Regions from separate parts of the Streptomyces sp. P9(2023) genome, predicted to be linked through region 3. Evidence: riboswitches for the same ligand, from Rfam matches in the RefSeq annotation. Region 3 holds a riboswitch; each other region holds the start of a gene.
What was found. A riboswitch is a leader RNA that binds a small molecule or an ion and turns the genes downstream of it on or off. The one in region 3 is predicted to bind cobalamin.
Positions count from the first base shown of each region.

Region 1: it holds a riboswitch for cobalamin, as region 3 does, so the genes downstream of both, cobN (cobaltochelatase subunit CobN) here and Q5762_RS23835 (energy-coupling factor ABC transporter permease) in region 3, are expected to answer to the same signal.
Region 2: it holds a riboswitch for cobalamin, as region 3 does, so the genes downstream of both, Q5762_RS30455 (ABC transporter substrate-binding protein) here and Q5762_RS23835 (energy-coupling factor ABC transporter permease) in region 3, are expected to answer to the same signal.
Region 4: it holds a riboswitch for cobalamin, as region 3 does, so the genes downstream of both, Q5762_RS35825 (CbtB-domain containing protein) here and Q5762_RS23835 (energy-coupling factor ABC transporter permease) in region 3, are expected to answer to the same signal.

Region 1 is NZ_JAUPWM010000018.1:41,304-48,303, reverse strand. Features, by position in the region: gene abc-f (ribosomal protection-like ABC-F family protein) at 1-850, shown strand, start outside; gene cobN (cobaltochelatase subunit CobN) at 847-4,449, opposite strand; cobalamin riboswitch at 4,486-4,625, opposite strand; gene Q5762_RS22390 (cobalamin biosynthesis protein CobG) at 4,669-5,931, shown strand; gene Q5762_RS22385 (precorrin-8X methylmutase) at 5,946-6,581, shown strand; gene Q5762_RS22380 (precorrin-2 C(20)-methyltransferase) at 6,578-7,000, shown strand, end outside.
Region 2 is NZ_JAUPWM010000036.1:52,054-59,053, reverse strand. Features, by position in the region: gene Q5762_RS30470 (NAD(P)/FAD-dependent oxidoreductase) at 1-913, opposite strand, end outside; gene Q5762_RS30465 (ABC transporter ATP-binding protein) at 1,162-1,944, opposite strand; gene Q5762_RS30460 (iron chelate uptake ABC transporter family permease subunit) at 1,941-2,954, opposite strand; gene Q5762_RS30455 (ABC transporter substrate-binding protein) at 2,951-4,036, opposite strand; cobalamin riboswitch at 4,049-4,245, opposite strand; gene Q5762_RS30450 (Rrf2 family transcriptional regulator) at 4,347-4,805, shown strand; gene Q5762_RS30445 (putative leader peptide) at 4,919-5,020, shown strand; gene Q5762_RS30440 (aliphatic sulfonate ABC transporter substrate-binding protein) at 5,121-6,224, shown strand; gene Q5762_RS30435 (erythromycin esterase family protein) at 6,221-7,000, opposite strand, start outside.
Region 3 is NZ_JAUPWM010000020.1:77,681-84,680, forward strand. Features, by position in the region: gene dhaK (dihydroxyacetone kinase subunit DhaK) at 237-1,229, shown strand; gene dhaL (dihydroxyacetone kinase subunit DhaL) at 1,246-1,851, shown strand; gene Q5762_RS23830 (PTS fructose transporter subunit IIA) at 1,848-2,252, shown strand; cobalamin riboswitch at 2,367-2,602, shown strand; gene Q5762_RS23835 (energy-coupling factor ABC transporter permease) at 2,631-3,329, shown strand; gene Q5762_RS23840 (energy-coupling factor ABC transporter substrate-binding protein) at 3,329-3,775, shown strand; partial or broken gene cbiQ (cobalt ECF transporter T component CbiQ) at 3,691-4,441, shown strand; gene Q5762_RS23850 (ATP-binding cassette domain-containing protein) at 4,438-5,289, shown strand; gene Q5762_RS23855 (NADPH-dependent 2,4-dienoyl-CoA reductase) at 5,452-7,000, shown strand, end outside.
Region 4 is NZ_JAUPWM010000060.1:6,669-13,668, forward strand. Features, by position in the region: gene Q5762_RS35815 (NlpC/P60 family protein) at 76-1,116, shown strand; gene Q5762_RS35820 (CbtA family protein) at 1,176-1,943, opposite strand; gene Q5762_RS35825 (CbtB-domain containing protein) at 1,963-2,175, opposite strand; cobalamin riboswitch at 2,213-2,395, opposite strand; gene Q5762_RS35830 (peptidoglycan bridge formation glycyltransferase FemA/FemB family protein) at 2,456-3,634, opposite strand; gene murJ (murein biosynthesis integral membrane protein MurJ) at 3,781-5,481, shown strand; gene Q5762_RS35840 (SigE family RNA polymerase sigma factor) at 5,478-6,053, shown strand; gene Q5762_RS35845 (hypothetical protein) at 6,046-6,870, shown strand.

The DNA of each region.
Region 1 (7,000 bases), on a different contig from region 3:
CGCCGCCGAACGGGCCCGCTGGGAGCGGGAGTACGAGGAGTGGCGTACCGAGACCGCCCGGTACACCGCCCTCGCCGACACCCACATCGACCGCTTCTCGGCCATCCCGCGCAAGGCCCCGGCGTCGTTCAGCGGGGCGGGCGCCTTCCGGGCCCGGTCCCGGGCGCACGGCGCGATGAGCAGGATCCGGGCAGCCCGCGAACAGCTCCACCGGCTCACCGAGCGCCCGGTGCCCGCGCCCCCGGAACCGCTGCGGTTCACGGCGGCCGTCGAGGGCCGGGCGGCGGGCGCGGTCACCCTGACCGACGTACGGGTGGCGGGCCGGCTGCACCTGGACGCCCTGCACCTGCCCGCCGGCGAGCGGCTCCTCGTCACCGGCCCCAACGGCGCCGGAAAGACCACGCTCCTGAAGGTCCTCGCGGGCGAACTCGCCCCGGACGGCGGGACGGTGACGGCCCCGTCCCGGGTCGGCGTGCTCCGCCAGGACACCGCCCTGCCCGACGACCCCCGCACGGTGGCGGAGGCATTCGGAGCGGACCGGGCGGACGAGCTGCTACGGCTCGGGCTCTTCGCGGCGGCCGATCTGGCCATCCCCGTACGGGAGTTGTCCACCGGCCAGCGCCGCAAGCTGGAACTGGCCCGCCTGGTCACCCGCCCCGCCGACCTGCTCCTCCTCGACGAACCGACCAACCACCTCGCCCCCGGCCTGGTGGAGGAACTGGAGGCCGCCCTCGCCCACTACCCCGGCACGCTGGTGATCGTCACCCACGACCGCCGCATCCGCGCCGGCTTCCGGGGCCGCCACCTCGAACTGGCCCCGGCCCCGGCGCACGTCCCGCACGCGAGCTAGTCGTCGCCCTCCAGGTCGCCCTCCGTCTCCAGGAACACCTGGCGCAGGGCGGCCAGGGTCGCCGGGTCCGGCTTCTCCCACATGCCGCGCGACTCGGCCTCCAGCAGGCGCTCCGCGATGCCGTGCAGGGCCCAGGGGTTGGCCTCCTTCAGGAAGGCCTGGTTCTCCGGGTCGAGGACGTACGTCTCGGTGAGCTTGTCGTACATCCAGTCGGCGACCACGCCGGTCGTCGCGTCGTAGCCGAAGAGGTAGTCGACCGTCGCCGCGAGCTCGAACGCGCCCTTGTAGCCGTGGCGGCGCATCGCCTCGATCCACTTCGGGTTGACCACGCGAGCCCGGAAGACCCGCGAGGTCTCCTCGACCAGCGTCCGGGTGCGGACCGTCTCCGGGCGGGTGGAGTCGCCGATGTACGCCTCGGGGGCCGCGCCCGTGAGCGCGCGGACGGTCGCCACCATGCCGCCGTGGTACTGGAAGTAGTCGTCGGAGTCGGCGATGTCGTGCTCGCGGGTGTCCGTGTTCTTCGCGGCCACCGCGATCCGCTTGTACGCCGTCTCCATCTCGGTGCGCGCCGGACGGCCTTCGAGCCCCCGGCCGTACGCGTACCCGCCCCACACCGTGTACACCTCGGCGAGGTCCGCGTCCGTCCGCCAGTCACGGGAGTCGATCAGCTGGAGGATGCCCGCGCCGTACGTGCCCGGCCGCGAGCCGAAGATCCGGGTGGTCGCCCGCCGCTCGTCGCCGTGCTCGGCCAGGTCGGCCTGCGCGTGCGCCCGTACGTAGTTGTCCCCGGCCGGCTCGTCGAGCCCGGCGGCCAGCCGTACGGCGTCGTCCAGGAGGCCGATGACGTGCGGGAACGCGTCCCGGAAGAAGCCCGAGATGCGCAGCGTGACGTCGATGCGCGGGCGGCCCAGCTCGGCGAGCGGGATCGCCTCCAGGCCGTTCACCCGGCGCGAGGCGTCGTCCCAGGTGGGGCGGATGCCCAGCAGCGCCATGGCTTCGGCCACGTCGTCGCCGGCCGTGCGCATCGCGCTCGTACCCCAGAGGGACAGGCCCACGGACGTCGGCCACTCGCCGTTGTCGGAGCGGTAGCGCTCCAGGAGCGAGTCGGCGAGCGCCTGGCCGGTCTCCCACGCGAGGCGGGAGGGGACGGCCTTGGGGTCGACGGAGTAGAAGTTCCGGCCGGTCGGCAGCACGTTGACCAGGCCCCGGAGGGGCGAGCCGGACGGGCCCGCCGGGACGAAGCCGCCGTTCAACGCGTGGACGGCGTGGGTGAGTTCGTCGGTGGTCGCCGCCAGCCGGGGCACCACCTGCTCGCACGCGAACCGGAGGACGGCGGCGACATCGGGGCCGTACGCCTTCGCGACGGTCGCGACCGCGTCCACGGACCAGTCCGCCGCCTCCATCGCCTCGACCAGCTCGCGCGCCGTGGCCTCCGCCTCGTCGGCGGTGGTCCGGGTCGCGGCGGACTCGTCCAGGCCGAGGGCCTCGCGCAGACCCGGCAGGGCCTGCGTGCCGCCCCAGATCTGGCGGGCGCGCAGGATCGACAGGACGAGATTGACCCGCGCCTCGCCCACCGGCGCCCCGCCGAGCACGTGCAGACCGTCCCTGATCTGCGCGTCCTTGACCTCGCACAGCCAGCCGTCGACGTGCAGCAGGAAGTCGTCGAAGCCGTCGTCCGCCGGGCGGTCCGCCATGCCCAGGTCGTGGTCGAGCTTCGCCGCCTGGATCAGCGTCCAGATCTGCGCGCGGATCGCGGGCAGCTTGGACGGGTCCATGGAGGAGATCTGCGCGTACTCGTCGAGCAGCTGCTCCAGGCGCGCGATGTCGCCGTAGGAGTCGGCGCGGGCCATCGGCGGCACCAGGTGGTCGACCAGGGTCGCGTGCACGCGCCGCTTGGCCTGGGTGCCCTCGCCCGGGTCGTTGACCAGGAACGGGTAGATCAGGGGGATGTCGCCGAGCGCCGCGTCCGGGCCGCACGCGGCCGACAGGCCCGCGTTCTTGCCCGGCAGCCACTCCAGGTTGCCGTGCTTGCCGAGGTGGACCATCGCGTCCGCCCCGAAACCGCCGTCCTCGGCGCGCGCCGCGATCCAGCGGTAGGCAGCCAAGTAGTGGTGGGACGGCGGGAGATCGGGGTCGTGGTAGATCGCGATCGGGTTCTCGCCGAAGCCGCGCGGCGGCTGGATGAGGATCAGCAGGTTCCCGCGCCGCAGGGCGGCGAGGACGATGTCACCCTCGGGGTTACGGGACCGGTCGAGGAACATCTCGCCGGGCGGCGGCCCCCAGTGCCGCTCGACGCCCTCGCGCAGCTCCTCCGGGAGGGTCGCGTACCAGCGCTTGTAGTCGGCGGCCGGGATGCGGACCGGGTTGCGGGCGAGCTGCTCCTCGGTCAGCCAGTCCTGGTCGTGGCCGCCGGCCTCGATCAGGGCGTAGATCAGCTCGTCGCCGTCACCGGAGACCAGGCCGGGGATCTCCTCCACGGGACCGAAGTCGTACCCCTCCTCGCGCAGCCGCCTGAGCAGGGCCACGGCGGAGGCGGGGGTGTCCAGGCCGACCGCGTTGCCGATCCGGGAGTGCTTGGTCGGGTACGCGGAGAGGACGAGCGCGAGCTTCTTCTCGGCGTTCGGGATGTGCCGCAGCCGGGCGTGGCGCACGGCGATCCCGGCGACACGGGCGGCTCGCTCGGTGTCGGCGACGTACGCCGGGAGGCCGTCCTCGTCGATCTCCTTGAAGGAGAACGGGACGGTGATCAGCCGGCCGTCGAACTCGGGCACGGCGACCTGGCTGGCGGCGTCCAGCGGGGAGAGCCCTTCGTCGTTCTCCTCCCAGGCCGCGCGCGATCCGGTGAGGCAGAGCGCCTGCAGGATCGGTACGTCGAGGGCGGCGAGCGCCCCCGCGTCCCAGGCCTCCTCGTCGCCGCCGGCCTGCGCCTCTGCCGGCTTGGTGCCACCGGCGGCGAGCACGGTGGTGACGATCGAGTCCGCGCGCCGGAGCGTTTCGAGCAGCTCGGGCTCGGGGGCGCGCAGGGAGGCGACGTACAGCGGCAGGGCCTGGGCACCCGCGTCCTCGATCGCCTCGCAGAGGGAGTCGACGAAGGCGGTGTTCCCGCTCATGTGGTGGGCGCGGTAGTAGAGCACGGCGACGGTCGGGCCGGTCTCCGTACGCGGGGCGCGCTCCAGGGGACCCCAGGTGGGCGCGGCGGCCGGGGCCTCGAAGCCGTGGCCGGTGAGCAGCACGGTGTCGGAGAGGAACCGGGCGAGCTGCTCCAGGTTGGCCGGGCCGCCGTGCGCGAGGTACGCGTGGGCCTCGGTGGCGACGCCGACGGGGACGGTGGACGCCTCCATGAGCTGGGCGTCCGGGGCCTGTTCGCCGCTGAGCACGACGAGCGGCTTTCCGGCGGTGCGCAGCGCGTCGAGCCCGTCCTCCCAGGCCCGCAGCCCGCCGAGGAGCCGTACGAGAACGAGGTCGGCGCCGTCGAGGAGCCCGCCGAGGTCGTCCAGGGCGAGCCGGGACGGGTTGGCGAACCGGTACTCGACCGGACCGCCGGCCGCACGGGCGCTGAGCAGGTCGGTGTCGGAGTGCGACAGCAACAGAATTCGCATGCGTGCGCAGGCCTTCCTCGGGGTTGTCCGCGCCCCGGGTGGTCGTGTGGACGGCAGGAGTTCCTGACTCACCCGACCCCTCACGGGGCCTGGCTCACAGTGGCGGGACCGCGCCGGATTCTCACCGGGCTTCCTCCCCGGGGTCCTGGGACCCCATGCCGGATTGCATAGTAGATCGTGCGCCTTCCGGGCCGGGTGGGGACCGCTGACGGCGTGGGTATGCTCGCGGCCATGCCGCCCACCCCACCCACAACGCCCAACCCGGGCGAACCGCCCGTACGGGACCGTGGTGACGCCTGCCCCGGGGCGCTTCGGCTGCATGCCGCCGATGACGGACGGCTGGCCCGACTGCGGCTGCCCGCAGGGTTGTTGACGGTACGTCAGGTCATGGTTCTGGCGGCGGCCGCCGAGGATCTCGGCGACGGGTCGGTCAGTGTCACCTCGCGGGGGAACGTGGAGCTGCGCGGGCTCGGTGAGGGGTGCGGGGCGGAGCTCGCGGAGGTGCTCGCGGACGCCGGACTGCTGCCCTCCGCGACCCACGAGCGGGTCCGGAACATCGTGGCCTCGCCGACGGCCGGGCTCGACGGACTCGGCCGTGCTGACGTGCAGTTGTGGGCCCGCGAGCTGGACTCGCTGCTGTGCGGGCGGGCGTGGACGGCGGCGCTTTCCGGGCGGTTCCTCTTCGTCCTCGACGACGGGCGCGGGGACGTGGCAGGGCTCGGCGGAGATGTGACGTTGATCGCAGGAGGGCCCGGGCCGCGTTCGGTACGGCTCCGGGTGGGCGGCCAGGACTTCCTGGTCGCCGACGCCGACGCCCCCGGCGCCGCGCTCGCCGCCGCCGGGGCCTTCCTGGACACCGCCCGTACCGCCGGGAACGGCGCCTGGCGGGTGCGGGAACTGCCCGAGGACCGCGTGCCGGACCTGGCCGGCGCCCTCGGCGGAGCCGGGATCGCGGCGGAGCCCGTACCGGCGCGGGAGATGTCCCAGGGCGCCCCGCCCCTGCCCGGGCCGCTCGGTGGGACCGCCCTGCACGTCCTCGCGCCGCTCGGGCGGTTCACGGCGGCCCAGCTTCGGGCCCTCGCGGAGAGCGGCGGCGACGTACGGCTCACCCCCTGGCGGGGTGCCGTCGTCACCGGCTTCCCCGACCGGGCCGCCGCCGCGCACCGCCTGCGCGCCCTCGACACGTACGGCCTGATCACCGACCCCCGCTCCCCCTGGGTCGGCGTCGGCGCCTGCACCGGGCGCCCCGGCTGCGCGAAGTCCCTCGCCGACGTCCGCGCCGATGCCGACCCGGGCCGCGGCGGCCTCCCCGTCCACTTCTCCGGGTGCGAGCGCCGGTGCGGCCACCCGCAGGCCCCCGCGTGGGTCGACGTCGTCGCCACCGGCGAGGGCACCTACCTCGTGGACGGCCGCCCCACCCCCCGTACAGACCTTCCCGACGCCGTCGCGGCGGCCCGCACCCCCTCAGCAACCACGAGATGAGCGAGAGCAACAGGATGTTCGACTACGAGAAGGACGGCGCGGCGATCTACCGCGAGTCCTTTGCCACGATCCGCGCCGAGGCCGATCTCGCGGGGCTGCCCGCGGACCTCGCCACGGTCGCGGTCCGCATGATCCACGCCTGCGGCATGACCGACCTCGTCCGCGACCTCGCCTACTCCCCGGACGTCGTCTCCCGCGCCCGCGCCGCCCTGCGCGCCGGCGCGCCGATCCTGTGCGACGCGCAGATGGTCGCCAGCGGTGTCACACGTAAGCGGCTGCCCGCCGACAACGACGTGGTCTGCACGCTCTCCGACCCGTCCGTGCCGGCGCTCGCCGCCGAGCTCGGCACCACCCGCAGCGCCGCCGCCCTCGAACTCTGGCGCGACCGCCTCGAAGGCTCCGTCGTCGCCATCGGCAACGCGCCGACCGCGCTCTTCCACCTCCTGGAGATGATCGCCAAGGGCGCGCCCCGCCCGGCGGCCGTCCTCGGCATCCCGGTCGGCTTCGTCGGCGCCGCCGAGTCCAAGGACGCCCTGGCGGCCCAGGAACTCGGCCTCGACTACCTCGTCGTACGCGGCCGGCGCGGCGGCAGCGCGATGACCGCCGCCGCCGTCAACGCCCTCGCCCACGAAGCGGAGATCCAGGCATGAGCGGGACCACGACCGGAAAGCTGTACGGGGTCGGCCTCGGGCCCGGCGACCCGGAGCTGATGACGCTCGCCGCGGTGAAGGCGATCGAGGCCGCCGACGTCGTCGCGTACCACTCCGCCCGGCACGGCCGTTCCATCGCGCGCGCCATAGCCGCCGCGCACCTGCGCGAGGACCACATCGAGGAGCGGCTGATGTACCCGCTCACGGTGGAGACCACGGACCACCCGGGCGGCTACCGGGGCGCGCTCGACGACTTCTACGAGGAGGCCGCCGCCCGCCTCGCCGCGCACCTGGACGCCGGCCGCACGGTGGCCGTGCTCGCCGAGGGCGACCCGCTCTTCTACGGCTCGTACCAGCACATGCACAAGCGGCTCGCGCACCGCTACGACACCACCGTCATCCCCGGCGTCACCTCGGTC
Region 2 (7,000 bases), on a different contig from region 3:
CTCCCCACAGGGGATCGCCGGTCAGGGCGGCGTCGCCGATGAGCGCGATGCCCGGTGCGGTCGGCTTGCGGGTGTGGAGCGGGTAGTCGACCATGCCGGTGATCTTCGTGATCCGCTCGGCGGCGTCGATGGGCGGCGCCTCCGGGAGGGCGCGTACGAAGGCGGCGAAGCTGCCCTCCAGGTCTTCCCTGAAGGCCGGCAGCCGCTTCTTGTCCGGGAGCACCGCGAGGACCGTCACCCCGTCGTCGTTCGGGAACGCGTACGCCATGTCGGGCTCCAGGAACCAGGCATGACTGACCCCGCCGGGCAGCGGAAGGTCGCGGAAGTGCGCGAGATAGCCGAACCGGCCGTTCTCGTACCGTCGAGCCGGCACCTCGGCGAGCTTCGCCACGGCCGAGTCCTTGCCGTCGGCGCCGACCACCAGACGGGCCCTGATCTCGCGCTCGCCCTGCGGGGACGACGCGCGCACCCCGACGGTTCGCCCGGCGTCCCGGACCAGTCCGGTCACCTGATGGCCGAGGAGCAGATCGACGCCAGGGGTCTGCGCCGCGTGGGACCTGATCAACGGGTCGAGGGTGCTGCGCCGGATGTTGTACCCGTACGGGAGCTCGGGGCCCGCCGGTGCGGACCTCGGCTCGATCCAGCCCCAGCGGGTGTGCCAGCGGGCCGCGTTACGGACGGCTCCCGCCTTCTCGAGAGCGGGGATCAGGCCGAGTTCGTCCAGCACCGGGTACGCGCAGGCCGTGAGGGAGTGGGTGCACAGCACCTTGTACGCCTCGGGGTCCGAGCGGCGTTCCAGCAGGGCGACGCGGGCACCGCGTCGAGCGAGCAGGATCGCCGCGGCGCTGCCGGCGAGGCCGGCTCCGCTGATGACGACGTCGTAGTCCTGTACCGCACTCTCAGGCGTGGCCATGCGCTGAGCGCCCCCTCGGGATGTCGGTGCCGTTCGTGGGAGTGGTGAAGGTGCCGTGCCGTGCCGTACGCCCCCGCTGTCAGGCGCATGACCAATCTAATCGGCCCATGAGCCGCATGGTGTGCGATCAGGCCTCCCGGACACCTGCCCCTCAGGCACACCCGGCCACCTGGAAGTGGGCTGGTCAGGGTGGCGCGAGGGGCGAGAGAGCCCGTCCGGGCTCGATTCGCAGGATCCTCCGGCGGGCGCTAGGCGCGCCGGGTGGCGACCGTGCCCAGGACGCGGAGGTGCGGGCGGGCGTCGGCGGTGGGGTGGCTGATCTCCACGCGGACGCCGTAGACCTCGGCGATCAGGGGTGCCGTGAGGACCTCGCGCGGGGCGCCGGCGGCGACCACCCGCCCCTCGGCGAGCATGACGATCGTGTCGCAGTACATCGCGGCCAGGTTCAGGTCGTGGAGCGCCACGACGGTGGTGATCCGCAGGCTCGTCACCAGGTCGAGCAGTTCCAACTGATGCTGGATGTCGAGGTGGTTGGTGGGCTCGTCCAGGAGGAGTTCGCGCGGCTCCTGGGCGAGGGCGCGGGCGATCTGGGCCCGTTGGCGTTCGCCGCCGGACAGGGTGTGCCAGGGCTGGTCCGCGCGGTCGGTGAGGCCGGTGCGGTGCAGGGCGTTCCGTACCGCCTCCTCGTCCGCGGCGGAGGCCGGACTCCAGGCGCGGCGGTGCGGGATACGGCCGAGACGTACGACGTCGGCCACACCGAGCTCGACGAGCGTGTCGGCCTGCTGCTCGACGACCGCGACCCGCCGGGCGACGTCCCGCCGCCGCAGGTCGTGGAGCGGGTCGCCGTCGAGGCGGACCACGCCGGAAGCGGGGGCGAGGACGCCGCAGAGCAGCCTCAGGAGGGTCGACTTCCCGGAGCCGTTGGGGCCGAGGAGACCGGTCGTGGTGCCGGGTTCGGCGGTGAGGGTGACGCCGTCGAGGATCAGCCGTCCTGCGGCGGTCCGTGTGACGCGGTCGGCGCTGAGTGTCATCGGCGGGCGCTCCGGCTCCGGTACAGGACGAGGACGAAGGCGGGTACGCCGACGAGCGAGGTGACGACCCCGACCGGCACTTCCTGCGGTTCGAGGACGGTACGGGCGAGGGTGTCGACCCAGACGAGGAAGACGGCTCCGCCGAGCGCGGTGACGGGCAGCAGCCGGCCGTGCCCCGGCCCGACGAGGGCGCGTGCGGCGTGCGGCAGGACGAGGCCGACGAAACCGATCGCGCCGGCCGAGCTGACGAGGGCCGCGGTGAGCAGGGCGGTGGCGCAGAGCAGCACGAGCCGGGTCCGGGCGACCCGTACACCGAGGGTGGCCGCCGCGTCCTGGCCGAAGGCGAAGGCGTCCAGCGTACGGGCGTACCCGAGGCAGACGGCGAGCGTCGGGACCAGGACGGCGAGGCACAGCCATACGTCGGTCCAGCCGGCGCCGCCGAGCGAGCCGAGGAGCCAGAAGAGGACGCCGCGGGTCGTCTCGGCGTCGGCGGAGGTGACGACGACGAACGAGGTCAGCGCGGAGAACAGCTGCATGGCAGCGACACCGGACAGGACGACCCGGTCGGTCGTACCGCCGAGGACATGGCTCAGCAGGAGCATCGCGGCGAAGGAGCAGAGCGCGCCGGCGAACGCGCCCGCCGAGACGGAGAGGGCTCCCCCGCCGACGCCGAGGACGACGACCACGACGGCCCCGGTCGACGCCCCGGAGGAGACACCGAGGACGAAGGGGTCGGCGAGCGGGTTACGCAGGAGGGACTGCATCACGGCGCCGCAGAGCGCGAGTCCGGCGCCGCAGACGGCGGCGAGAAGAGTGCGCGGGAGCCGCAGGTTCCAGATGATGCCGTCCCTGATCGGGCTGAGGCCCGAGGGTTCCCCGCCGAGGTGGGAGGCGACGACGGACAGGACGTCGCCGACGCCGATGTCGGCGGGGCCGATGGTGACCGCGACGGCGAGGGAGAGGACCAGGGCGACGCACCCGAGCGCGAGGTGCGCGAGGGTACGGGTCATCGGGTGGGGTGGTGGCGGCGCAGGCCGGCGGCGAGCTGCTCGATGCCCTCGACGGTACGGATCGTCGGGTTCATGGCCTGGCCGCTGAGGAGGACGTACCGCTTGTTCCGTACGGCGTCCATCGTCTTCGTCACGGGGTGGGACTCCAGGAACTCGATCTTCTTCGCCGCACTCTCCCCGGACTGCGCCTTACGCGTGAGGTCACCGATCACCAGGATGTCGGGGTCACGGTCGGCGACCGCCTCCCAGCCGATCTGTGGCCATTCGTCGGTGGTGGAGTCGAAGACGTTCTTCACCCCGGTCTCCCGGGTGATGACCCCGGGTGCGCCACAACAGCCCGCCATGTAGGGGGACTCGGAGTCGGAGAACCAGTAGAGGACGCTGACGCCTTGCGCGTCGAGCCCCTCGGTGGCCTTCGCGACGCGGCCCTTGAGCTCGGCGACGAGCGCCTCACCGCGCTCCTCGACGCCGAACACCCGGGCCAGGTCGCGGACTTCGCCGTAGACGGCCTCCATGGTCAGCGGCTCGGTGCGCTTGCCGTCGCCCCCGCCGCTGTTGTCCTTGCCCTGGCAGTCGGACGGGGAGAGGTATGTGGGGACGCCGAGCTTCTCGAACTGCTCGCGGGTGGCCACGCCACCCTTGGCGAGAGTGGAGGCGAACGAGGCCGCCACGAAGTCGGGTTCGGTGTCGAGGACCTTCTCGAAGGAGGGGTAGTTCTCGGCGAGCCGCGGGACGTCGGCGGCGGCCTTCTCCAGGCCCTTCATCACCGGGTCGGTCCAGGTCGCGGTGCCGACCATCCGGTCGGCGAGGCCCAGGGAGAGCATGATCTCGGTCGTGCCCTGGTTGAGCGAGACCGCCCGGCGGGGGCCGCCGCCCGCGATCTCGACCGTACGGCCGCAGTTCTCGACCGACCGTGGGCCGGTGGCGGCCGAGGAGTCGCCCTTGCCCGCGCCGGCGCTGCCGGCGCCTCCGCCGCCACCTCCGCAGCCGGTCAGCAGCAGGGCTCCGGAGAGGAGCAGGGTGAAGGTGCGGGCGGCTGGGCAGGCGAAGGCCACGGCTCTTCCTCGGCGTCGAGGGCCCATGCGCGGGGCCCGTGTCGTACGGATACCGCCAGCAGGTCTTCGGACTCGGGATCACCCGGACGGAGCGCCTTCCCGGACCGGCTCCCCGGTCCAGTGGCTTCGTGCCCCGCCCGTCACCCTCACCGCTGCGCGTCAGCTCCGGATTCGCACCGGATTCCCTGACTCCGTACGTCACGCACGTGAGTTCGACTGGCTACGGCAAGCTACCACAGCGTCCGATCGGGCCCACCGGGGCGCGGTCGGGGCCGTACGGGCGCGTTGGCCCAGGCCGTGCGGGCGCGTGGTGCAGGCCGTGCGGGATACTGCGGGCATGCGGATCTCAGCCAGGGCGGACTACGCGGTACGTGCCGCGCTGCAGCTCGCCGCGTCGCGGGACGACGAGCCACTGAAGGCGGAGGCCATCTCCGAGGCGCAGGACATCCCCCACAAGTTCCTCGAAGGCATCCTGAACGACATGCGCCGGGGCGGTCTCGTGGTGAGCCGGCGGGGCGGCAACGGCGGCTACCGACTGGCGCGGCCCGCCGAGGCCATCAGCATCGCGGACGTCATACGCGTCGTGGAGGGACCGCTCGTCTCGGTGCGCGGCGTCCGGCCCCCGGACCTCACGTACACAGGTCCCGCCGAGTCGCTCCTGCCGCTGTGGGTCGCGCTGCGGTCCAACGTGCGCGAGATCCTCGAAGGCGTCTCGCTCGCCGACGTGGCGACGGCACAACTGCCTGCCGAGGTGACGGAGCTGGCCAGCGCCCCGGAGGCCTGGACCAATCCCTGAGACGGTTCCGTCCGGCATGTGAACACCCTCTTGGGATGGCCGTCTCGTTCTGCCACGATCCCTATCAGCCAGGTAGGAGAACTAGGGATCCCGGGAGGGTGGCGGCAGTGCCCATGCGAACGTTCGACCGCGTGGACCGCCTGTCGACCCTGCTGACCTCCCGTCGCCACATCGACCTCGGCCGTCACTCCAGCGCCATCTGTCGCGCCGCCTGACGCTCAGCGCCGCCCCGCGCAGCCGCCTTCCCGGCTTGCCCGCCCCGCTGTCCGTACGTACGCACCTTCCTGCTCGCCCAGCACCCGAGAGGACACCTCTGTGTCTGCCGCCAGACCGTTCACCACCCTGCGTACCGTCGCCGCCGTAGCGGCGCTCCCCCTGCTGCTCGCTTCGTGCGGCTACGGCTCCGATGCCGCGACCGACGAGAAGAAGGTGGCCGCCGAGGGCGCGAAGCTCTCGACGGAGTCGGTCCGCGTCGGCTACTTCCCGAACCTGACCCACGCCACCGCCCTCGTCGGCGACCAAGAGGGCATCATCCAGAAGGAGTTGGGCGGGACGCAGCTGAAGGTCTCCACCTTCAACGCCGGCCCCTCCGAGATCGAGGCGCTGAACGCGGACTCCATCGACATCGGCTTCATCGGCCCCTCCCCCGCGATCAACGGCTACACCAAGTCCAAGGGCAAGAACCTCCGGATCATCGGCGGTTCGGCCTCCGGCGGCGTGAAGCTGGTCGTCAACCCCGAGAAGATCCGGACCCTGGACGACGTCAAGGGCAAGCGGATCGCCACCCCGCAGCTCGGCAACACCCAGGACGTCGCCTTCCTCAACTGGATCTCCGAACAGGGCTGGAAGGTCGACGCCCAGAGCGGCAAGGGCGACGTCTCCGTCCTCCGCACGGACAACAAGGTCACCCCCGACGCCTACAAGTCCGGCTCCATCGACGGCGCCTGGGTACCGGAACCGACCGCCTCCAAGCTGGTGAGCGAGGGCGGGAAGGTCCTTCTCGACGAGTCGTCGCTGTGGCCCGACAAGAAGTTCGTGATCACGAACATCATCGTGTCGCAGAAGTTCCTCGGCGAGCACCCCGACGTCGTCGAGGCCGTACTGCGCGGCTCGGTGAAGACCAACGAGTGGATCAACGCCAACCCCGACAAGGCCAAGGCATCCGCCAACGCCAAGCTGAAGGAACTCACCGGAAAGCCCCTGGGCCCCAAGGTCATCGACAGCGCCTGGCCCTCCATCCAGTTCACCGCCGACCCGCTCGCCGCGACCCTCCAGGCCCAGGCCGACCACGCCGTCAAGGCAGGCCTCCTCAAGCAGCCCGACCTGAAGGGCATCTACGACCTCGGGCCGCTCAACAAGATCCTCAAGGCCGCGGGCAAGCCGGCGATCGGCGACGCCGGCCTCGGTGTCGATGGCTAGCTCTTCCGGACGTCCTTGACGAAGACGACGCCGTCGCTGTCCGCCAGGTGGGCCGGGTCGAGCGGGGCGTAGCCGAACCAGGGGGAGACGCGGGGCGCCGGCCGCGTATCGCCCAGGGCGGTGGCGAGGCGCCGGGCGTCGATGACGCAGCGGTCGCCCGGGAGCGCGTACAGGAGCCCTTCGAGGGTGTCCACCGGCGGCGCGTCCACTCCCTGGTGCCGGATCGTGCCGAGGGCGGTGGCCACGAAGGCGTACTCCTCGCCGAGCCGGGTGCTCACCAACGCACCGGCGCTCCACCACTCCACCGGCCCCTCCCACATCCGCATCGTGCTCTTCTCCCGCTGGAGATGGGAGTTGTGGGCGTACACCAGCACCGGGCCTCGTGCGGCGACGGCGAGGAGGTTGTCGGCCATCATCTGGTCCCGTACGCCCAGCAGCCGGGGCATGCGGGCCGGTGAGGTGTCGGCCATCCAGTGGTGGTAGCGGAGCAGGCCGGTCGCGGTACGCGCGGACAGCCGCGCCCGGTCCCAGTCCTCCCGCGAGGTCGCCGTGCGGAGATGGGGCGTCCGCTCGTCGAGCAGCGCCCCCAAGTCGTCGGCGATCAGCCGTAGTTGACCGGCCTCGGCCGACTGTCCCGCGGACCGGGCCGGGTCCATCATCGCGGCGGGTTCGGTCCACCGGTCGTCGGCGCCGAGCAGGCGGTCGAGTGTCTCCGCCGTACAGGGGAGCAGGTCCGCGTCCACCTGGGCCGCGAGGTAGCCGTGGAGGGCGGTGAG
Region 3 (7,000 bases):
CGACCGCGCGTCGACAATTGCGCCATGATGCGCATTCGCCATGCTCGTTCCCTCGACCCAAACCTGATGCATCATCAGGAAGAGTCGGCATTGAGTCAACATTGAGTCGACATCAGTACCGCCCAGAACCGCCCCCAGTCGTCACGAACCGCCGAGATCAACAATTCGCTTCACCTGCTCTGGCCAGAAGAAACCCTGCTCAGCGGCTCGCCTGCTCACCCCACCAGGAGGTACCCATGAGGATGCTGATCAACGTCCCGGAGACCGTGGTCGCCGATGCGCTCCGGGGCATGGCCGCCGCCCATCCTGAACTTACGGTCGATGTCGAGAACCGGGTCGTGCTGCGGCGGGACGCGCCCGTCGCCGGGAAGGTGGGGCTGGTGTCCGGCGGCGGGTCCGGGCACGAGCCGCTGCACGGCGGGTTCGTGGGGCCCGGGATGCTGTCGGCCGCGTGCCCCGGCGAGGTGTTCACCTCGCCCGTGCCCGATCAGATGGTGCGGGCGGCCGCCGCCGTCGACAGCGGGGCGGGCGTGCTGTTCGTCGTCAAGAACTACACCGGTGACGTCCTCAACTTCGAGATGGCCGCCGAGCTCGCCGAGGACGAGGGCATCCAGATCGCCAAGGTCCTGGTGGACGACGACGTGGCGGTGACGGACAGTCTGTACACCGCCGGGCGGCGCGGAACCGGCGCCACGCTCTTCGTCGAGAAGATCGCAGGGGCCGCTGCCGAGGAGGGCGCGCCGCTTGAGCGGGTGGAGGCGATCGCGCGGCGGGTGAACGAGCGGTCGCGGAGTTTCGGTGTCGCGCTGAGCGCCTGCACGACGCCCGCGAAGGGCAGCCCCACCTTCGAACTGCCCGAGGGTGAGCTGGAGTTGGGTATCGGGATCCATGGCGAGCCGGGGCGTGAACGGCGCGCGATGATGACCTCGCGTGAGATCGCGGACTTCGCCGTCGACGCCGTACTGGAGGACCTGCGGCCGTCCGGGCCGGTCCTCGCCCTGGTGAACGGGATGGGCGCCACGCCGTTGCTCGAACTGTACGGGTTCAACGCCGAGGTGCAGCGCGTGCTGGCCGAGCGCGGGGTGCCGGTCGCCCGCACGCTGGTGGGCAACTACGTCACCTCGCTCGACATGGCCGGATGCTCGGTGACGCTCTGCGAGGCCGACGGGGAGCTGCTGCGGCTCTGGGACGCGCCCGTGCAGACGGCTGCTCTGCGCTGGGGCCGGTGAGGAAAGGATGAACGAAGTGAACGAGTTCGACGCCGCGTTCTTCCGTCGCTGGCTGGCCGCTGCCAGGGCCGCCGTCGACCGGGAGGCAGACCACCTCACCGAGCTCGACTCGGCGATCGGCGACGCCGACCACGGCGCCAACCTGAAGCGGGGGTTCGCCGCCGTGACCGAGGTCCTGGACAAGGAGCCGCCCGCGACACCGGGGGCCGTACTCACCACCGCGGGGCGACAGTTGATCTCCACCGTCGGGGGCGCTTCGGGGCCGCTGTACGGGACGCTGCTGCGCCACACCGGCAAGGCGCTCGGCGAGGCCGCGTCGGTGACCCGGCAGGACCTGGCGACGGCGCTGGCCGCCGGGGTCGCCGCCGTCGGGCAGCTGGGCGGGGCCCAGGTCGGGGACAAGACGATGCTGGACGCGCTCGTACCGGCGGCCGAGGCCCTCGGCGACTCCTTCGCCGCCGCCCGGGACGCGGCCGAGGCCGGCGCCCTCGCGACCGTACCCCTCCGGGCCCGTAAGGGCAGGGCGAGCTACCTGGGCGAACGGTCCGTCGGACACCAGGACCCCGGGGCGACCTCGTCGGCGCTCCTGATCGCCGCGCTCGCGGAGGTGGCCGCCGGATGACCGGTCAGGTGGGCATCGTGCTCGTCTCGCACAGCGCGGCCGTCGCCGACTCCGTCGCCGCTCTCGCCCGGGGGCTCGCGGGCGGCGGGGCGACCGCGCCGGTCGCCGCCGCCGGGGGCACCCCCGACGGGGGGCTCGGCACCAGCTCGGAGCGGATCGTCGAGGCGGCGAAGGCGGTCGACGGGGGTGCCGGGGTGGCCCTCCTCGTCGATCTGGGCAGCGCCGTCCTGACGGTCAAGGCGCTGCTCGCCGAGGGCGACGAGCTGCCGGAGGGGGCGCGGCTCGTGGACGCCCCGTTCGTCGAGGGCGCCGTCGCCGCACTCGTCACGGCGAGTGCGGGCGGCGACCTGGACGCGGTGGCGGCCGCGGCGACGGAGGCGTACGCGTACCGGAAGGAGTGAGTCCGGGAGCCGTTCCGGGAGCAGCCCCCGGCCCCGGGCCGGGGGCGCCCGGAACCCCTGCGGCGCGGGCCGGGGGCGCGCGGGAGATTGGTCACACACCGTCCGGGGGCGCACCCGTGTTGTGATGTACCTGGTCAACCCACTAATGCCACAGCGCCTTGGTGTACGGGAAACCGGTGCGGTACCGGTGCGGTACCGGTGCGGCCCTCGCCACTGTGATCGGGAAGTCCGGCTCCATCCCTCCGGGGAAGCCACTGGACCGCCGTGGGAGACCGCGGTGGTGTGGGAAGGCGGAGCCGCGGCGGCATGACCCGTCAGCCAGGAGACCGGCCAGGGTGCGTTGTCCATCCACGAGGTGCTGGAGAGGGTCTCCCGACCATGCACATAGCCGAGGGGTATCTGCCCCCTGTGCACGCGGTCGCCTGGGGCGTCGCGTCCACTCCATTCGTCGTCCACGGTGTCCGCGCGCTGACCCGTGAGGTCAAGGCCAACCCCGAGTCCACCCTGCTGCTCGGCGCGTCCGGCGCGTTCACGTTCGCACTCTCCGCGCTCAAGATCCCGTCGGTGACGGGAAGTTGCTCCCACCCGACCGGTACCGGCCTGGGCGCGATCCTGTTCCGGCCGTGGGTGATGGCGGTCCTGGGCACGATCACCCTGCTGTTCCAGGCTCTGCTGCTCGCGCACGGCGGGCTCACCACGCTGGGCGCCAACGTGTTCTCGATGGCGATCGTCGGGCCGTGGGCCGGTTTCGGTACGTACTGGCTGCTGCGCCGCTTCGACGTGCCGCTGATGGTGAGCGTGTTCTTCGGCGCGTTCGTCGCCGACCTATCGACGTACTGCGTGACCAGCGTCCAGCTGGCGCTCGCCTTCCCCGACCCGGGCAGCGGTGTGCTCGGGGCGCTGGCCAAGTTCGGCGGGATCTTCGCCGTGACGCAGCTCCCGCTCGCCGTCAGTGAGGGTCTGCTGACCGTGCTCGTGATGCGGCTGCTGTCGCAGTCCAGCAAGGGGGACCTGACCCGGCTCGGGGTCCTGCTCCCGTCCCGTAAGAAGGCCGACACCGCGGAGGCGAGCGCCTGATGAGCCGGAACGCGAAGATCAACAGCCTGCTTCTGCTCGTCGTCGCGGCGCTGGCGGTGCTCCCGCTGGTCCTGGGGCTCGGCGACCACAAGGAGGAGCCGTTCACCGGAGCCGACGCCGAGGCGGAGACGGCGATCACGGAGATCGATCCGGGTTACGAGCCGTGGTTCAGCCCGCTCTACGAGCCGCCGTCCGGCGAGATCGAGTCGGCGCTCTTCTCTCTTCAGGCGGCGCTCGGCACCGGGGTGCTGGCGTACTACTTCGGTCTGCACAAGGGCCGCAAGCAGGGCGAGGCCCGGGCCGACGCGAAGGCGCTGCGGCCGGCGTCCGGCGTCCGGCGTCCGGCGACGAGTAGCCGCCGGTGCTGCCGATCGACGCGGCGGCGCACAGCAGTCGCTGGTGCCGCCGCCATCCTTCCGAGAAGGCCGTGCTCGGATTCGGTCTGACGCTCTGCGCGGTCGGTCTGCCGGCGTGGCCGGGGGCCGTGCTGGTCGCGGCGGCCACCCTGGCCGTCCTGCTGGGTCCGGCCGGGGTGCCGGGGCGCCAGCTGTGGCGGGCGTTCCGCATCCCGCTGAGCTTCTGTGTCACGGGCGCCGTCCCGCTCCTGTCCGAAGTGGGCGGGCCCCGGGGACTGGTGGTGTTCGCGCAGGACGGTCCGGTACACGCGGGCGAACTGCTGCTGCGGACGTCGTCCGCGTCCCTGGGCGTGCTGCTCTTCGCCTTCACCACGCCCGTATCCGATGTACTGCCGCGGTTGGTGCGGGCGGGGGTGCCGGCGCCGGTCGTGGATGTGGCGTTGGTGATGTATCGGATCAGCTTTCTCCTTTTGGATGCGATATCCAAAATCCGACAGGCACAGGCGGCCCGGCTGGGGCTGACCACGCGGGCGGCGACCTGGCGTTCACTCGCCGGGCTCGGCGCGACGGCGTTCGTCCGCGCCTTCGACCGGGCGCAGCGTCTGCAGGCCGGCCTGGCCGGAACGGGGATACGACGGGACGCTGCGGGTCCTGGTGCCCGAGGCCGCGGTCTCGGGCCGGTTCCTCGCCTCGACGGCCGGCCTGCCGGCCGGCCTCGTCGCCCTCACTCTCGTACTGGAAAGGTCACTGCCGTGAGTCCCGCATCCCCTGTCGTGGAACTGGTGAAGGCCACCTTCGGCTACGAGGACGGCCCGGTGGTCCTCGACGGCGTCGACTTCGCCGTGCCGGAGGGCCGGGCGCTGGCCCTGCTCGGCCGCAACGGCGGCGGCAAGACGACGCTGCTGCGGCTGCTGAGCGGGGGCCTGCGCTGCGTCAGCGGCGCGCTCCGGCTGGACGGCGAGGAGGTGTCGTACGACCGGAAGGGGCTGACGCGCCTGCGGACGACCGTGCAGTTGGTCGTCCAGGATCCGGACGACCAGCTCTTCGCTGCGTCGGTCGGGCAGGACGTGTCGTTCGGGCCGATGGATCTGGGGCTTCCGGAGGAGGAGGTACGGCTCCGAGTGCGCGAGGCGCTCGAAGCGCTGGACATCGTCGCACTGGAGGACCGGCCGACGCACCTGCTCTCGTACGGTCAGCGGAAGCGAGCCGCGATCGCGGGCGCCGTGGCGATGCGCCCCCGGGTCCTGATCATGGACGAGCCGACGGCCGGGCTCGATCCGCACGGCCAGGAGCGTCTGCTTGAGGTGCTGGGGCGGCGGCGGGATTCGGGCACGACGCTCGTGATGGCGACTCATGACGTCGACCTGGCGCTGCGCTGGGCGGACGAGGCCGCCGTCCTCTCGCCCCACGGTCTGCGGACGGGCCCGGTCGAGGCCCTGCTCGCCGACGACGCCCTGCTGGACGCGGCCCGCCTGCGCCGCCCCTGGGGCATGGCGGTCACGCGCCTGATGCGCGCGCACGGCCTGATCGCCCCGGACGCCCGCGGGCCGCGCACGGCGGAAGACCTGGCCGCATGGGAGGTGCCACGACAGCGCACGCCCTGAGCCCGGCGACGCCCATGGGTCGCCTTCGTGCGCGCCATGGGCGCCCAGCGGTTACCGAGTAGTAGTACAGATCACTCGGCCAGCCTTCTGCAACTAGTTGCACAACCGGGTCGGGGTCGCTTAGAACAAGGGGTGACGATTCCGCGCGAGGAGGCGCCCCCGATGACCTCGACCCCGTACCCCCACCTGTTGAGCCCGCTCGACCTCGGCTTCACCACCCTGCCCAACCGGGTTCTCATGGGTTCCATGCACGTCGGGCTCGAAGAGACCGAGAACGGGTTCGCGCGCATGGCGGCCTTCTACGCCGAGCGCGCCCGCGGCGGGGTCGGGCTCATCGTGACCGGCGGCATCGCGCCCAACGAGGCCGGCCGCCCCTGGGACGGCGGCGCCAAGCTGACCACCGAGGAGGAGGTCGCCGAGCACCGGCACATCACCGACGCCGTGCACGCCGAGGGCGGGCGGATCGCGATGCAGATCCTGCACTTCGGCCGGTACGCCTACCACCCCGGGCTCGTCGCCCCCAGCGCCATCCAGGCGCCGATCAGCCCCTTCGTACCGAACGAGCTGACCGACGCCGAGGTCGAGCAGACCATCGAGGACTACGCCCGCTGCGCCGAGCTCGCCAAGGCCGCCGGGTACGACGGCGTCGAGGTCATGGGCTCCGAGGGCTACCTCATCAACGAGTTCATCGCGGCCGCCACCAACCACCGCACCGACCGCTGGGGCGGCAGCTACGCGAACCGGGTGCGCTTCCCGCTGGAGATCGTCCGCCGGATCCGCGAGCAGGTCGGCGAGGACTTCATCGTCATCTACCGCCTGTCGATGCTGGACCTGGTCCCCGGCGGCTCGACGCTGGAGGAGGTCGTCTCCCTCGCCAAGGAGATCGAGGCGGCCGGCGCGACCATCATCAACACCGGCATCGGCTGGCACGAGGCCCGGATCCCCACCATCGCGACCTCCGTCCCGCGCGGCGCGTACACCTGGGTCACCAAGAAGCTGATGGGCTCGGTGTCCATCCCGCTCGTCACCAGCAACCGCATCAACACCCCCGAGGTCGCCGAGCAGATCCTCGCCGAGGGCCGCGCCGACATCGTCTCGATGGCCCGCCCCTTCCTGGCCGACCCCGACTTCGTCGCCAAGGCGGCCGCGGACCGTGCGGACACCATCAACACCTGCATCGGTTGCAACCAGGCCTGCCTGGACCACACCTTCAGCCTGAAGATCACCTCCTGCCTGGTGAACCCGCGCGCCTGCCACGAGACCGAACTGGTCCTCTCCCCCACCCGGCTCGCCAAGCGGATCGCGGTCGTCGGCGCGGGCCCGGCCGGCCTCGCCGCCGCCGTCTCCGCCGCCGAACGCGGCCACTCCGTCACCCTGTTCGACGCGGCGAGCGAGATCGGCGGCCAGCTGAACGTCGCCAAGCGCGTGCCGGGCAAGGAGGAGTTCGACGAGACCCTCCGCTACTTCCGCGTCCAGCTCGACGAGCGCGGGGTCGAGGTCCGGCTGAACACCCCGGTCACGGCCGCCGATCTGGACGGTTACGACGAGGTCGTCGTCGCCACCGGCGTCACCCCGCGTACCCCGGAGATCGAGGGCGTCGACCACCCGAGCGTCGTCAGCTACCTCGACGTCCTGCGCGACGGCGCGCCGGTCGGCGAGCGGGTCGCGATCATCGGCGCCGGCGGCATCGGTTTCGACGTGGCCGAATTCC
Region 4 (7,000 bases), on a different contig from region 3:
GGGGCGGCGACGGAGACGCCGCCGTGACCGCTGTACGCCCAGCCCGTCGGCGGTCGAGGAAGAAGGAGCTCCGCCGTGGCCTCCCACCGCCGCCCGAAGCAGTCCAATCCGCGCTACACCGGCGTCATCACCGCCACCGCCGCGGCGGCCGTGGCCCTGTCCACCCAACCCGCTTCGGCCGATCCCCTGCCCGACCCGAACAAAAAGGGCGTCCAGGCGCAGGTTGACCGCCTCTACGAGCAGGCGACCCAGGCGACCGAGAAGTACAACGGGGCCAAGGAGAAGGCCGACGCTCTCAAGAAGCAGGTGGACGCCCTCCAGGACACGGCGGCCCGCAAGCAGGGCGAGCTGAACGAACTCCGCGACAAGATCGGCACGGTGGCCGCCGGCCAGTACCGTTCGGGCGGCCTGGACCCGGCCCTCCAGCTCTTCCTCTCCGAGGATCCCGACACGTACCTTGAGAAGGCGACCGCGCTGGACCGGGCCGGCGACCGGCAGGCAGCCGTACTGCAGCAGTTCCTCTCCGAGCAGCGGGTCCTCCAGCAGCAGCGCGGCGAAGCGTCCGAGAAGCTGCGCGACCTCGGCTCCGTGCAGAAGGAACTGGGGAAGCGGAAGACCGAGATCCAGGGCAAGCTGCGCGAGGCCCAGCGCCTGCTCAACACCCTCTCGGCGAAGGAGCGGGCCCGGATCGCGGAAGAGGAGGACCGGGCCAACCGGGCGAGCTCACGCGTCGAGCTGGGCAATGAGGCGAGTGCCTCCGAGCGTGCCGCCGCGGCGTTTGCCGCCGCCAAGAGCCGGGTCGGCATGCCGTACGTCTGGGGCGCGAGCGGCCCGACCTCGTTCGACTGCTCCGGCCTCACCTCGTGGGCGTTCCGCCAGGCCGGTGTGACGATACCCCGCACCTCCCAGGCGCAGGCCGGCGTCGGGACGCGTTTCAACTCCCTCAGCGCCCTGAAGCCCGGCGACCTGATCATCATGCGCAGCGACCTCAGCCACGTCGGCTTCTACGCGGGGAACGGCCAGATCCTCCACTCACCCAAGCCCGGCGCTCAGGTGCGGTACGAGTCGATCGCCCGCAGTGGCATGCCCTTCATGTGGGGTGTGCGCATCGGCTGACGTACACAGCAGAGGGGGCGCCGGTCCGAGACCGGCGCCCCCTCACGTGTGGACGGGCATCACGAGGGCACGACCGCCGCCCCCGACTCCACGGCCCCGATACGCTCGCCGGACTCGCGCGGCTGCAGCAGCCGCTCCGCCAGGACGCCGAAGACGAGGCCGAATCCGGCCCACAGCGTGGCCTGGATCGCGAGTGCCGAGATCCTGAACTGCCAGACGACAGCGGCCGGGAAGTCCTTGGGCATCTCATTGACCGCGGGCAGGAAGGCATACGCGAGCCCGACGGCGAGGACGAAGAACGCCCCTGCCGCAACCGACGCGTTCCCGTTGCCCAGACGGGGCGCGAGCCGCTTGCCGAGGATCACGGCGGAGACGGCGAGCAGCACGCTGAGGACCACCATGAGGAGGTACAGGGTGGCGCGCTGGCTGATCGTGGCCGGGTCGCTGACCGCAGGCGGGTTGGCCGGGTACTTGAGGAACGGCACGACGTAGAAGGCGAGCAGCCCGCCGAGGGACAGCAGCGCCGCGGTGGCGCGGGGCCCGAAAGCGCCGATCCGGCCCAGGGCGAAGCAGTACGCCAGCGCGGCGATGCCGCCGAGGCCGACGCCGTAGACGAGGACGCCGGTCGCGAGACCGGTGGTGGACTGGGCCGCGCGGCTGACCAGCTCAGCCCCGCCCTCCTCCTGGCTGTGCGCCGCCTCGTAGGCGATGCCGGCCTCGGTCGGCGGCTCGCCGAGGAAGTAGGCGACGACCAGGGCGAGGAGACCGGCCACGAGGCCGGCCACCATGCCGCGCGCGAGAAGCTTTCCGACAGTTGCGGAGTTCATGATGTTCGCGTCCCCCGTCTCAGTGGCAGGGGAAGCCGAGGAGGTGGCGGCCGTCATGCACCCATTCATGGACGCCCTCACCGGCGAAGATGGCGGTGGCACCCTGCTCGGCGCCGACGAAGAAGAGCGCGAGCAGCATCAGGGCCCCGAAGAAGACGGCCCAGGGCAGGATCGCCTTGACGGGCAGTGCGGCGGGGGCGGCGACGCTCGGCTGAGCGGTGGCCTGGGCCATGGCAGGACCTCCAGTGGGAACACGCGTCCCGGTCGGATGGAGCTCGCTCGACGGGGGCGAGTCTGACTTGCCGGACCGCACCGCTCAGGAGATGAGCGGGTGCCGCCGAGCACACAGTGGCGCGACCGTGCCGGATTCCCACCGGCTTCCGCTGCCCATCGATTGACTTGTCCTGGTCAAGGTAGCGGAAGGCACCTGAACCCACAACCAAGCTTCTAAATGACTTAGAAGTATCGATTAAGGTTCACCCATGACCGATCCACACGCCCCCGGGGTGGCCTCAGCGGCGCGACAGGTACGCCTGCATGGCCCGGTGCAGGGTCTTGTTCACCGCCCCCTGCAGGGGCAGCTCCCACTCACCGAGGGTCTCCACCACTTCCCCTCCGGTGCCGAGCTTCCAGCGCATCAGCCCGAAGGACCGCTCCGCAGGATCGAGGGTGTCCGGTACGCCCCGCATGTCATACACGGCCGCGCCAAGGGAGTGCGCGTCGCGGATCAGTCGCCACTGCAGGGCGTTGCTCGGCCTGACCTCGCGGCGGTGGTCGGCGGAGGCCCCCGTCTGGTACCAGGCACGCCGGCCCGCCACAATCATGGTGTGGGCGGCGAGCACCTCGCCGTCGTGGCGTGCGAGATAGAGCCGCACACGCCCGTTCTCCTCCGCGTTGAGCTCCCGATGCTGCCGTTGGAAATAGGGGAGAGAACGTCCGAGGCGGAAGCCGTCACGCCGCTCGGTGACCTGCAGCAGGTCGTAGAAGGCGGGCAGGTCCTCGGCGGTGCCGAGGTAGGTCTCCACCCCGGCCGTCTTCGCCTTCTTGATGTTGCGCCGCCACTCCTGGTTGAAGCCGGCCCACAGGTCGTCCGTGCTCCGACCGGCAAGGGGCAGCTCGAACAGGTGGCGCGGCTGGGCGTCGCCCGCACCGCCCTCCTCGCCGCAGCGCCGCCAGCCGGCCGCCCGCAGCCGGTCCGCGACGGCAGCCCCGACCGGCTCGACGACGTCCGGCAGCACGTCGCCGACCCGGCGCCCCGGGCCCACGGCCGCCTTGAGCATCTCGGCGCTCCACCGGCGGTACGCCAGGGGCGGCCCCATGCGTACGGCGAAGGCCCCGGCTGCCCGCAGGTGGTCGAGAAGCAGCTGCAGGACGTCCATCAGCGCCGGGTCAGCCCAGTCCAGCACCGGCCCTTCCGGGATGTAGGCGAAGTACCGCCGCGTGCCCGGCAGCTGCCGGTACAGCACCTGGGCGGCGGCACGCTGGCGTCCCGTCCCGTCGAACCAGCCGATCCACTCGGCCCGCCACCCCTCCTTGACAGCGCTCCAGGAGGGAAGCTGGAGGAAGCTGACCTGCTCGCCCCGCACACGTCCCGAGAGGGAGTCGAGGAAGGCCAGGTGCTGCTCAGGGGTCGTGGGCACGGTCTCCAGGGCACCGGCACGGTGGGTCATCTGCACCTCGGCGACAGCCATGTCGAAGGTCTCCTCGTTCTGGTCCTTGCGCCCCCTTCGGGAGGGCGGCGGGATACCCCCGCCTGTCTCATGCACGCCCGGCGGCACTGGAATGTGGCAGACGACTTCGCCGAGATCCGCGGAACCGGCTTGCCGGCAGGTGCGGCGTGACGGGGACAAGGCCGGCGGGAGCCGATGTCGATGCCCGGAAGGCGGACGTGGGCAGTGGGCGGGGCAAGGCGTCGATGATGCTCGGCTCGCTCGTCTCCCGGATCACGGGTTTCGTACGGAGCGCGGTGGTCGTCGCGGCCCTGGGGACGGCCCTGCTCGCGGACGCCTACAACGTCGCCAACACGGTGCCGAACATCGTCTACATCCTGCTCATGGGCGGGGCGCTCAACTCGGTCTTCGTACCCGAGCTGGTGCGGGCCGCGAAAGAGCACGAGGACGGCGGGGTCGCGTACACCGACCGGCTCATCACCCTCTGTCTGGTCGCGATCACCGTGATCACCGCTGTGGCCGTGCTCGCGGCGCCCTGGATCGTCACCGCGTACACGGACTACAGCGGCGCCCAGCGCGATCTCACGGTGACCCTGGCCCGCTACTGCCTGCCGCAGATCCTCTTCTACGGCGCCTTCACCGTGCTCGGTCAGGTGCTCAACGCCCGGGGCCGGCTCGGCGCGATGATGTGGACGCCGGTCCTCAACAACGTCGTCGTGATCACCGTCTTCGGGATCTACCTCGTGGTGGCCGCGACGGCGACCGGAGCGGGCGAGGTCACGGACGGGCAGCTGCTGCTCCTCGGCCTCGGCAGTACGGCGGGGATCGCGGTACAGGCCCTGGCCCTGCTGCCCGCCCTGCGGTCGGCGGGATTCCGGTGGCGCCTGCGGTTCGACTGGCGGCGCGCGGGCCTGGGCCGGCCGGTGCGGGCCGCAGTGTGGACGCTGCTGCTCGTGCTCGTGAACCAGGTCGCGTACTGGGTGGTGACCCTGCTCACGACGACGGCCGGCGTGAGGGCGGACGCCGAGGGCATCGCGGCGGGTGTCGGGTACACGGCGTACAGCAGCGCGTACCAGCTGTGGGTCGTCCCGCAGGGCATCATCACGGTCTCCCTGGTCACGGCCCTGCTGCCCGTGATGAGTCGCGCGGCCGTCAACGGCGACCCCGGCCGGATCGGCGCGGAGCTCGCCCGCTGCCTCAAGACCACGGCGGTGGCGATCATCCCCGCCGCCGCCGTCTTCCTGCTCCTCGCCCCTCGCCTCACCGGCGTCGCCTACCAGTACGGACAGGTCACCGAGGCCGACGCGCAGGCGATCGGATGGGTCCTCGCCGCGTTCGCGCCGGGCCTCGCGGCGTTCTCCGCGCAGTACGTACTCGCCCGGGGCTTCTACGCCCTGGGGGACACCCGTACGCCCTTCTTCCTCACCCTCGTGATCGCCGGTCTCAATGCAGGTCTGTCGCTGGCCGCGTACGGACTGCTGCCAGCACGCTGGGCCGTGGTCGGGATCGCCGGCGCGTACGCCATCGCGTGCACGATCGGCCTCGCGTGCACGGCAACGGTGCTACGACGCCGCCTGGGGCAGGGCTTCGAGGGCGCGCTAGGCACGCACGTGCGGCTCGCGGGCGCGTGCGTGCCGGGTGCCGGAGCGGCGCTCGCCGTCGACCGGCTGAGCGTCAGGGTGCTCGGCGACGGCCCGCTCGTCGACGGAGCCGCGTTGCTGGCGGGCGCGGGGTTCATCGGCCTGTCCGTGCTGCTGCTCGCCCGCCCGCTCGGCGTGCCGGAGGTGGACGCCCTGCTGGCACCGCTGCGGCGGCGTCTGGGAGCCCGCGGCCGACGCGGTGCGGAACGGCCAGGAGGCGGCCTGTGACCACTTCGGTGCACGACTCCGTCGAGCGAGACTTCGAGAGGTTCTACGCGGAAAGCGTGCGGCGCATGGTCGTCGTCGTGTACGCGGTCACCGGCGACATCGCCGAGGCGGAGGACGCCGTGCAGGAGGCGTACGCGCGAGCCTGGCCGCGCTGGAACGAGCTGGCCGAGCAGGGAGATCCCACCCCCTGGGTGCGGACTGTGGCCCTGCGGCTGGCGGTGAGTTCGTGGCGTCGAGCCCGTAACCGAGTCAAGGCGCACTTCCGGCACGGGCCGCCCGCGGACGTTCCCGGTCTCGACCCGGACCACGTGGCCCTGGTCGCGGCGCTCCGGCACCTCTCTCCAGATCAGCGGCGCGCCGTCGTCCTGCATCATCTGGTCGACCTGCCCGTGGACGAGGTGGCCCGGCAAACCGGTTCGACCAGCACGGCGGTACGCTCGCGCCTCATGCGCGCCCGGCGCATCCTCAACAGCCATCTGTCCGACACCGCCGCGTCGGAACCTCCAGCGCACGGCCACTCTCGGGTAGTCGCACCGTACCGGCCTCGACAGGAGGCGTATCCCCATGAATGACGACTGGTCCATGCATCTCGACAGCGAACTGGATTCGAGACTCCAGGAGTTCGCGGCCGAGGTCGATCCCCTCGTCGCCCCCGCCGGCGGAGTCGCGGACGTACACCTGCGGGCGGTCCGGCGTCGCGCCCGCCGTCGCGCGGGAGCGGGGGCCGTCGCCGTCGCCGTGGCGCTCACGACCGGCTGGTGGCTCCTACCCGGCCCCACGGACGCACGCCTCTCGGCGCAACCCGGGCCGGCAAACGGCCAACTGGTCGCAGTGGCCTCAATCCTGCCCTCCCCCGGCGCGGATCACGGGCTGGCACCCAGAGCCCTCCTCTCACCAGCGGCCCTGCCGTGGAACGCGACGTACCGGTGGCGGGCGGTCATGACCGGGGACGGGGCGACCGCGACCCTGCCCAGCCAGGGCACCCACCCGTGCGCCCTCGTCTGGTTCTCCGGATCGAGTGCAAGGGACCAGATCGTCCGCACGTACAGCGGCCGGGGTCGTGCCACGGCTCAGCACCGGATCGTCGATTTCCCCACCGAATCCGAGGCCCGGCGGAGCGTCGGCGAGGCGGCCGAGGCACTGACGCGGTGCGGATGGCACGGATCCCGGACTTCTGGGGACGGCCACGGCCCGGACTCGCCGGTGGTGTACGACTACGCCTTGACCGGCGGCTCGGGAGCGCCGCTACGCGTCACGCTCGTCCAGTCGGACCACCGCGTCGCCGTGCTGGCACTGGGCGCGGCGCACAGTGCGGACCCGACACACGCCGATCCACGCACCGAACGCTGCCTGGGGTCGACGCAGAACTCTCCACAAGCACATTGTTGAGGCATAAATTTATTTCTTAGTTTCTTAGTAGAGACCCTGACTGACCCCTCCAAACTAGACGCCGACGAGCATCTCCACGACTTATTCACGCCATGTTTCGCATGGAATTCCGAACCTCCCAGAAGAGGTG